DNA from 2 places in the Candidatus Thiodictyon syntrophicum genome. Region 2 is predicted to be linked to the other one. Evidence: predicted binding sites of a transcription regulator. Region 2 holds the regulator's gene; the other holds the start of a gene.

Evidence for each region. Region 2 encodes sigma-54, which starts transcription at its own class of promoters, with help from an activator protein. Its sites were predicted from a motif close to TGGCANGNTNCNTGCTT; they were not measured.
Region 1: the regulator sigma-54 is predicted to act here: its motif matches at 1,936-1,952, upstream of THSYN_RS08260 (PEP-CTERM sorting domain-containing protein).

Annotation. Positions count from the first base shown of each region.
Region 1 is NZ_CP020370.1:1,933,986-1,937,644, forward strand. It holds gene THSYN_RS08255 (glycosyltransferase) at 1-687, shown strand, start outside; gene THSYN_RS08260 (PEP-CTERM sorting domain-containing protein) at 792-1,781, opposite strand; gene THSYN_RS08265 (2-oxo acid dehydrogenase subunit E2) at 2,220-3,044, shown strand; gene THSYN_RS08270 (PEP-CTERM/exosortase system-associated acyltransferase) at 3,041-3,659, opposite strand, start outside.
Region 2 is NZ_CP020370.1:471,353-475,011, forward strand. It holds gene THSYN_RS02045 (hypothetical protein) at 1-90, opposite strand, end outside; gene THSYN_RS02050 (PTS sugar transporter subunit IIA) at 107-556, opposite strand; gene hpf (ribosome hibernation-promoting factor, HPF/YfiA family) at 794-1,123, opposite strand; gene THSYN_RS02060 (RNA polymerase factor sigma-54) at 1,158-2,660, opposite strand; gene lptB (LPS export ABC transporter ATP-binding protein) at 2,762-3,487, opposite strand; gene lptA (lipopolysaccharide transport periplasmic protein LptA) at 3,484-3,659, opposite strand, start outside.

The sequences.
Region 1 (3,659 bases), 1.5 Mb from region 2:
AACCGGGTACGCCGTCGCCATGGCCTGCCGCCCTTGGGCGACCTGCGTCACGCCTATACCTGGGGCAACGAGACCCTCTATCTGGACGTGCCCGAACTGGTGCCGACCGACCCCCTGCCAGCCAATCACCGCTTCATCGGCCCCATTCTCTGGGAACCGCCCCAGGCCGTGCCGCCCTGGTGGGATCAGATCCCGGCCGCGCGGCCCTGCGTCTATCTCAGCCTGGGGTCATCGGGCCCGGCCCGGCTCCTGCCGGCGCTGATCGAGGCACTCGCAACCCTGCCCATCAGCCTCCTGGTCGCCACGGCCGGACGCGCGAACCTGGGTCGGGTCCCGGCCAACGTCTACGCGGCCGACTATCTGCCGGGCAGCGCCGCGGCGCGCCGCGCCGTCCTGACCATCTGTAACGGGGGTAGCGGAACCGTCTACCAGTCGCTGGGGGAGGGCACGCCGGTGTTGGGGATCGCGACCAATCTGGACCAGCACCTGACCATGGCCCTGGTGTCGGCGGCCGGCGCGGGGGCCCTGATGCGCAGCGAGCAGGTCAGCGCCGCCGGACTGTGCCGCCTGGTCGCGGCCATGTTGGCGGAACCCCGCTGGGGTGCGGCGGCGGCGCAGGTCGCGGAATGGTTCAAGGGCCGATCGGCCGTGGCGGGGTTCCGGGAGTTTGTTGAGCATACCCTGTGAGGCCCCGGGGCCGGGGATCGGGGCGCCGTCCGGAACGCAAAAGGCCCGGGGCAAGCCCCGGGCCTTTGTTCTCGGCGCCGCCCCCGGCGGGGCGGTCGGTCAGGTCAGACCTTGCGGCGGCGGGCGGCGGCGGCACCCAGGATGCCGATCCCCATCAAGGCCAGGGTGGCGGGCTCCGGAATACCGGAGACCGGGCTGTTGGCATCCGACTGGAAGAGCGTGTCGGTACCGTCATTGCCGTTGACACCTTGCTGACCTCCGGTCCGGGCGTTGCTGTCCAACACAATGCGCGTGCCGACTGTCGCGCCACTGCCGGTCGAGTCCCAATTAAAGGACTTGGACGGATCGACGGTTTCAAACTGAAGACTCTGGCCCAGGTTCGCGATGCGGAACAGGTCAAACGCGATGGTTCCAGGGAAGACCCCGGGGGTAATGTCGACGGGAAGGACGTCCAGCGCCATCGTGCTGGTGGTGCCCGAACCCCCGATCGATTGCTTGCCGCCCCAGCCATCGGCCCCGTACTGATCCAGCAGCGCGATGTCGGTGAAATCCCCACCGAAATTAGAGATGAAGGCACCGCTGGGGGAAACAGTACCGGCCAGCATCAGGGTACCATCGGTGAAGCCGGTTCCGGCCAGGTAGTCGGAGTCGAAATTGTCGTACCACATGCGGAAGTAGTTCGGCGCACCGGTCACGAAGCCGAAGTTCGCTGAACTCTGCCCAGTACCGCCATTAATCGACGCCGCAGTCACCGACTCCTGGAAGCCGATCTCGTAGGTGATTTCCCAGCCACCGGCCTGATTCAATCCGCTGGGCGTACCGGCGTCGTTGTTGAAGGCATTCAGACGGCCGTGGCTGTAGACATCGAACTCGCAACTGCCCGTGGGGCATGCCCCGCTGGTGCCGATATAGTTCTGAAAGGCGGTATTACCGCCAATCGAGATCACGGGCGACGGCGCCCAGTCGAACTGGGTGACGTTCGTGGCCGTGCCGAAGCCGCCCATGTTGATGGTCAGCGGATTGGCCTGCGCGGCGAGCGGCAGCCCCAGGACGGCCACGCAGGCGGCAATGGCGGTCTTCTTGAATGCGGGCATCGGGTTCCTGACGGATGTCATGGTGTATCTCCTGGCAGTCTGAATGATAACAACTTTTGCGTCATACCGGAACGTGACGCACCGGACTCGGACCTTTCGGTCGCGAAGCGCCGCGACCTGAACCAGCCGTCGTGACGGCTGCATACTAAACCTTAAGCAACATGCGTGCCTACATCTGTTGCGATAGAAAAAAAGATATATTAGCCATTATGTTAGTGAATTTCTTTGGGCCCCGGCGAGGCGCCACCCCGGTCCCTGGCGCTGAAAGTGTAAAAAAAGCTGACACTCCGGGGGGCTCAGCGTCCGACTTGTCTGGTCAGGCCACTGTCAGGCACCCGGGGCGCTGCCGGTTGCACTGCGGCCCCGGGCGGGGAAAAATGCCCCTGCCCGGCCTGTCGTGCCGGGGCGCCCACCCTTTACATACCACGGGAGAGACTTGTGAACCAGCAGACGCCGAATCTTGACGGCCGTTACACGATGGAGCCACGTAACCGCTTTTTGTCCGCGGTCATGTCGATTGTCGAATATGAGATCAAGCGGCCTGGATCGACCGTCACCTTCCTCTCACAGGTCGACCTGTCCTCCATCGAGCGGGTGCGGGCCGCGGCCGCCCAGTCCGGGACGCGCAAACCCTCCTACACCGCCTTTGTCATGAAGGCCCTGGCCCTGGCGGTGCGGGAACACCCCTATGCTAACCGACGCCTGGTCCGGCTGCCACTGCTCGGCCCCCGGGTTCAGCGCTTTACACACATCGATGCCGCGGTGCTGATCGAGCGGGAACTGCCCGACGCACCGATGGTCGCCTTTGTCGACATGATTCGTGACGCCGATGGTCTCGGTCTCGACACCCTGACGTCACGGCTTCACGACCTGGCCGTCAGTGATGCCTCCAGTAATCAACAATGGGCAAGTTTCTCTTTTATTATCAATCGTCTGCCAAGGTTTCTGGCGCGTTGGGTGATCCGCCTGCCGGTACTGGTGCCAACGCTGTGGGTCCAGTATCGGGGGGGGGCCTTTGTGATCAGTTCCCCGGCAAAATATGGGGTCGACATGATCGCCGCCACCTGGCCCTGGCCGCTCGGGGTGTCCTTCGGGTTGGTCAAGGATCGGCCCCTGGTGCAGGCTGGAGCACTGGTGGTCCGGCCGACCTTTACCCTGACGCTCAATTTTGATCGCCGCGTCATGGCCGGCGCCCAGGCCGGGCGCTTCTATAAGCGCATCGTGGAACTGCTGGAGGCGGCGGAGACGACGCTGACCAACTAGCCCGGCAGGGTCGACCGGACCTGTGTGTGGATCCAACCATAGAGATCCCGGAAGTCGCCATGCTCCATCGCCTCCACGAACACATGGCTGTGGGAGAAATAGACGGCGCGGATGCCGTGGTGGTTGACGTCCTGACCCATGCGTCGCATCAGAAGACGGGAGCGCTGGAGGAGTCGGGGCAGAAAGGGCTCCATCACCGCGAAGACATAGGGCCGGTCCAAAATCTCCGCCTGGGCGGTGGCAGCCAGCATCAGGGCGGCCGAGAGCATGGGGAAGGTGCGCCGCTCCGTGTCTGAAAGGTCCAGGGCGGTAATCTCACCGAAACGCGTCAGTGATTCGCCGGAGCGGCGGCGGAAGGCCGCGTCCACGGCGAACCGGGAGGCCTCGCAGACTTTGTCCCGGGGCGCGCCGACGGCAGTCATGGCGCGGCGGTCAAGGCTTGCCGCGCAGCATTGCTCGTACGGCATTTCCTGTTCGGCCCCGGCGATCCATCCCGGACAGATGCGCACGCAGCCGGCGGGCATGCCGCTTGCCGTATGGGTGATCAGGCAGTGGGCGGCAGTCAGGTCGAAGGCGTCGGTCTCCATCCGGTCAGGAAATCGGTCCGCCGGCTCA
Region 2 (3,659 bases):
CGGGCGGCGGGTGCCGGGCTCAGGGGTGAGCCAGCGCAGCCGGGTGCGGGGCCCGGTGTGCCGGATGAGTGACTGGAGGCTGTCGGCCATGATGGGGCGCCGTGCGCTAGGCGACGCCGAAGACGCGCAGGACGGCGGCGGCGGACCCCGCCTGCCGCAACTGCTGGCGCACCGCGGGATCGTTGAAGCGGCCGGCCAACTCGGCCAGGAGTTGCAGGTGCTCCTCGGTGGCGGTCTCGGGCACCAGCAGCGCAAAGGCCAGATCGACAGGCTCCCCGTCGGCCGCGTCGTAATCGACCCCGCGGGCGAGGGAGACGAAGGCGCCCAGGGACTGGGTGGCCTCCTTGACGCGGGCGTGGGGCAGGGCGATGCCGTGCCCGAGCCCGGTACTGCCGAGCCGCTCGCGCTCCAGGAGACGCTCGAAGATCAGGTCCGGTTTCAACTGCGGATGGTCCGTGGCCAGGAGGCGGGCCAGGGTCTCGAGCAGACGCTTTTTGCTCGCGATCTCAAGACCGCGGCCAATGCGGTGTTCGTTGATGAAGTCGGGCGGTAACATCGGCTACCGCTCCTGGCCGCGGACGCAATGCCGGACGGCGCGGCAGGTACCGCGGCGCGGGTCGCGCAAGTGGGTGCGGGTCATGTCGGCTGACTCCTCTTGGTCGTGCGGGACGCACGCGCCCGTCACACTGGTTCGGATGGCCCCGGGTCGCAACGAAAGACACCTCGAACGGGTGTCCGAGGTGTCCGTGCGTGCCGGCCCGGGTGCGACCCTGTGGTTTATCGGGGTTCGCCCTTACTCGGTCTCGCCGGGCTTGGTGCCGGTGACGGCCACCGGGCGGTGGCTGGCCTTCTTCTCCTTGTGGCGCAGGATCTGGCGGTCCAGCTTGTCGATCAGGGTGTCGATGGCGGCATACATGTCCTCATGGACCGAGTCGGCGAACAGCTTACCGCCGTTCACATGCAGGGTGGCCTCGGCGCGCTGGGCCAATTTCTCCACCGTCAGGATGACGTGGGCGTTGATGACGTGGTCGAAATGGCGAGCCAGGCGCTCGAACTTGTTATCGACGTACCCCTTGAGGGCCTCGGTCACGTCGATATGGTGACCCGTCAGGTTGATATGCATGGTCTGGTCTTCTCCTCTGGTTTCAAACCGCCTGTCAAGCCAGGCGTTTGCGTTCGTTCGAGGGTGGGATGCCCATCGCCTCGCGGTATTTCGCGACGGTGCGTCGCGCAACATTGATGCCCTGATCGGCCAACTCGTCGGCGATCCGACTATCGCTCAAGGGCTTGCGGGCCGATTCATTGGTGATCATCTTGCGGATCAGGGCGCGGATGGCCGTGGATGAACACTCGCCCCCGGCCGCCGTGTTCACGTGGGACGAGAAAAAAAACTTGAACTCGAAGGTCCCGCGCGGGGTGTGCATGTATTTCTGGGTGGTGACCCGCGAGATGGTGGACTCGTGCAGGTCCAGCGCCTCGGAGACGTCGCGCAGGATCAGCGGCTTCATGGCCTCCTCACCGCGTTCGAGAAATTCCTGCTGCAATTCCACGATCTTGGCGGCGACGCGCAGGACCGTGTCGTTGCGGCTGACCAGGCTCTTGATGAACCAGCGGGCCTCTTGCAGGTGACTTTTCAAGGCAATGCTGTCCGCACTCTGGTCGCTGCGCCGGATGAGCCGCGCATAGTCGGCGTTCACTCTTAGTTTAGGCGTAGTTTCCGGATTCAGCTCGACCTGCCACACACCTTCCACACGCCGCACGAAGATGTCGGGTACAACGTACTCCGACGCGGTCTCCGCGATCAAGGTGCCGGGGCGGGGATTCAGGTGCCGGATCACCTCCAGGGCGGCGTGGATCGCCGCTTCCGGGGCGCCCAGCAGGCGTGCCAGGGCCGCCACGTCGTTGCGGGGCAGAAAGTCGAACCCGTCCGCGCAGATCGCGATGGCCAGCGCCTGCGGCGTGGTCTGGCCGGGGGCCGTCGGCGCGCCCTGGGGTAACTGGCGCAGTTGCAGCAACAGACACTCGCGCAGATCGCGGGCGCCGACCCCCGCCGGGTCGAATGACTGGACCCGGTGGATGATGGTGGTGACCTCCTCGGGGGCGATCGTCGGGTCGCCCAGGGTGCTCAGCAGTTCCTCGCAGTCCGTGCGCAGGTAGCCGTTGCCGTCGATGGCGTCGATCACCGCGAGCGCGATCACCTCGTCGCGCGCACTGAGCCGGGCCAGATTGAGCTGCCAGATCAGGTGGTCATGCAGGGTCTCCGGGCGGCTCTGCTGGGAGAAGGGGTCGAAGTCGTTGTCGTCGCTGCCCTGGCTGCCGCTCGGGAGATAGTTTTCGTAGACATCGTCCCAGTGGGTGTCCACCGGGAGCTCGTCCGGCATCTCGCTGGACTCGCCCTGAACCTCGCGTTCGATCGTCTGTTCCTGGACGGTGGCCGTCGGCTCCGGCGTGGCGTCCTGAACCAGGCGGGCGTCGGCGGCGTCGGCGGCCTGGAAGCGGTCGGCCTCATCGCCCTCCTCGAGCATGAAATTGCTGTCCAGGACCTCTTGGATCTCCTGTTGGAGCTCCAGGTTGGATAGCTGAAGGAGCTTGATCGCCTGCTGCAACTGGGGCGTCATCGACAGATGCTGACCAAGTCGAAGCTGGATGGACTGCTTCATCGCGGGGGCTGCGTGTGGGGTGGACCGATCGAGTCTAGCAAGTTGAGTGCCTGTTTTGATTCTAGCCTATTCGGGCGCCATGGCGGAATGGTCTGGGGCGCTCACATGGAGAAATCGGTGCCGAGGTAGACCTCGCGCACCTGCTGGTCGGCGAGCAGTTGCGTGGGAGTGCCGGCGGCGATCATGCTGCCGTCACTGATGATGTAGCCGCGATCGCAGATGTCGAGGGTCTCGCGGACGTTGTGGTCGGTGATCAGGACGCCGATGTTGCGCTCGCGCAGGTGCGCGACGATGGCCTTGATGTCGCCGACCGCGATCGGGTCGACCCCGGCGAAGGGTTCATCGAGGAGCATCACCACCGGGTCCACGGCGAGTGCGCGGGCGATCTCCAGGCGGCGGCGTTCGCCGCCGGACAGGCTGAGTGCGAGTGAGGCGGCGACATGGCTGATCCCCAGTTCCTGGAGCAGTTGTTCGCAACGCTCGCGCTGCTGGTTGCGGTTCAGGTCGCGGCGGGTCTGAAGGATCGCCAGGATGTTGTCGCGTGCGCAGAGTTTACGGAAGACCGAGGGCTCCTGCGCCAGGTAGCTCAGTCCCGCCCGGGCGCGGGCGTGCATCGGCAGTTGCGTGAGGTCGCGGCCGTTCAACTCGATGCGTCCGTGGTCACTCGGGATCAGCCCGACGATCAGATAGAAACAGGTGGTCTTGCCGGCACCGTTGGGGCCGAGCAGGCCGACCACCTCGCCCGCGTTCACCTCGACACTCACGTCCCGCAGGACCTGGCGGTTGCGGTAGCGCTTCTTCAGGTGGGTGGCGCAGAGGGTGCTCACGCGCCGCCCTGCTTGCCGGGCGGGGGTGCCTTGGGGGTGGGTACCGGGGGCGCCGGGGGTGCCGCGGCGGTGCCGGGCGCCGGCGGCTTGCCGTCCTTCTTGGCCTGCGGCGTCATTTGGATCTTCACCCGGCTGTCGCCTCCCGCCTGCACCCGTGCATGGGCCCGATCAT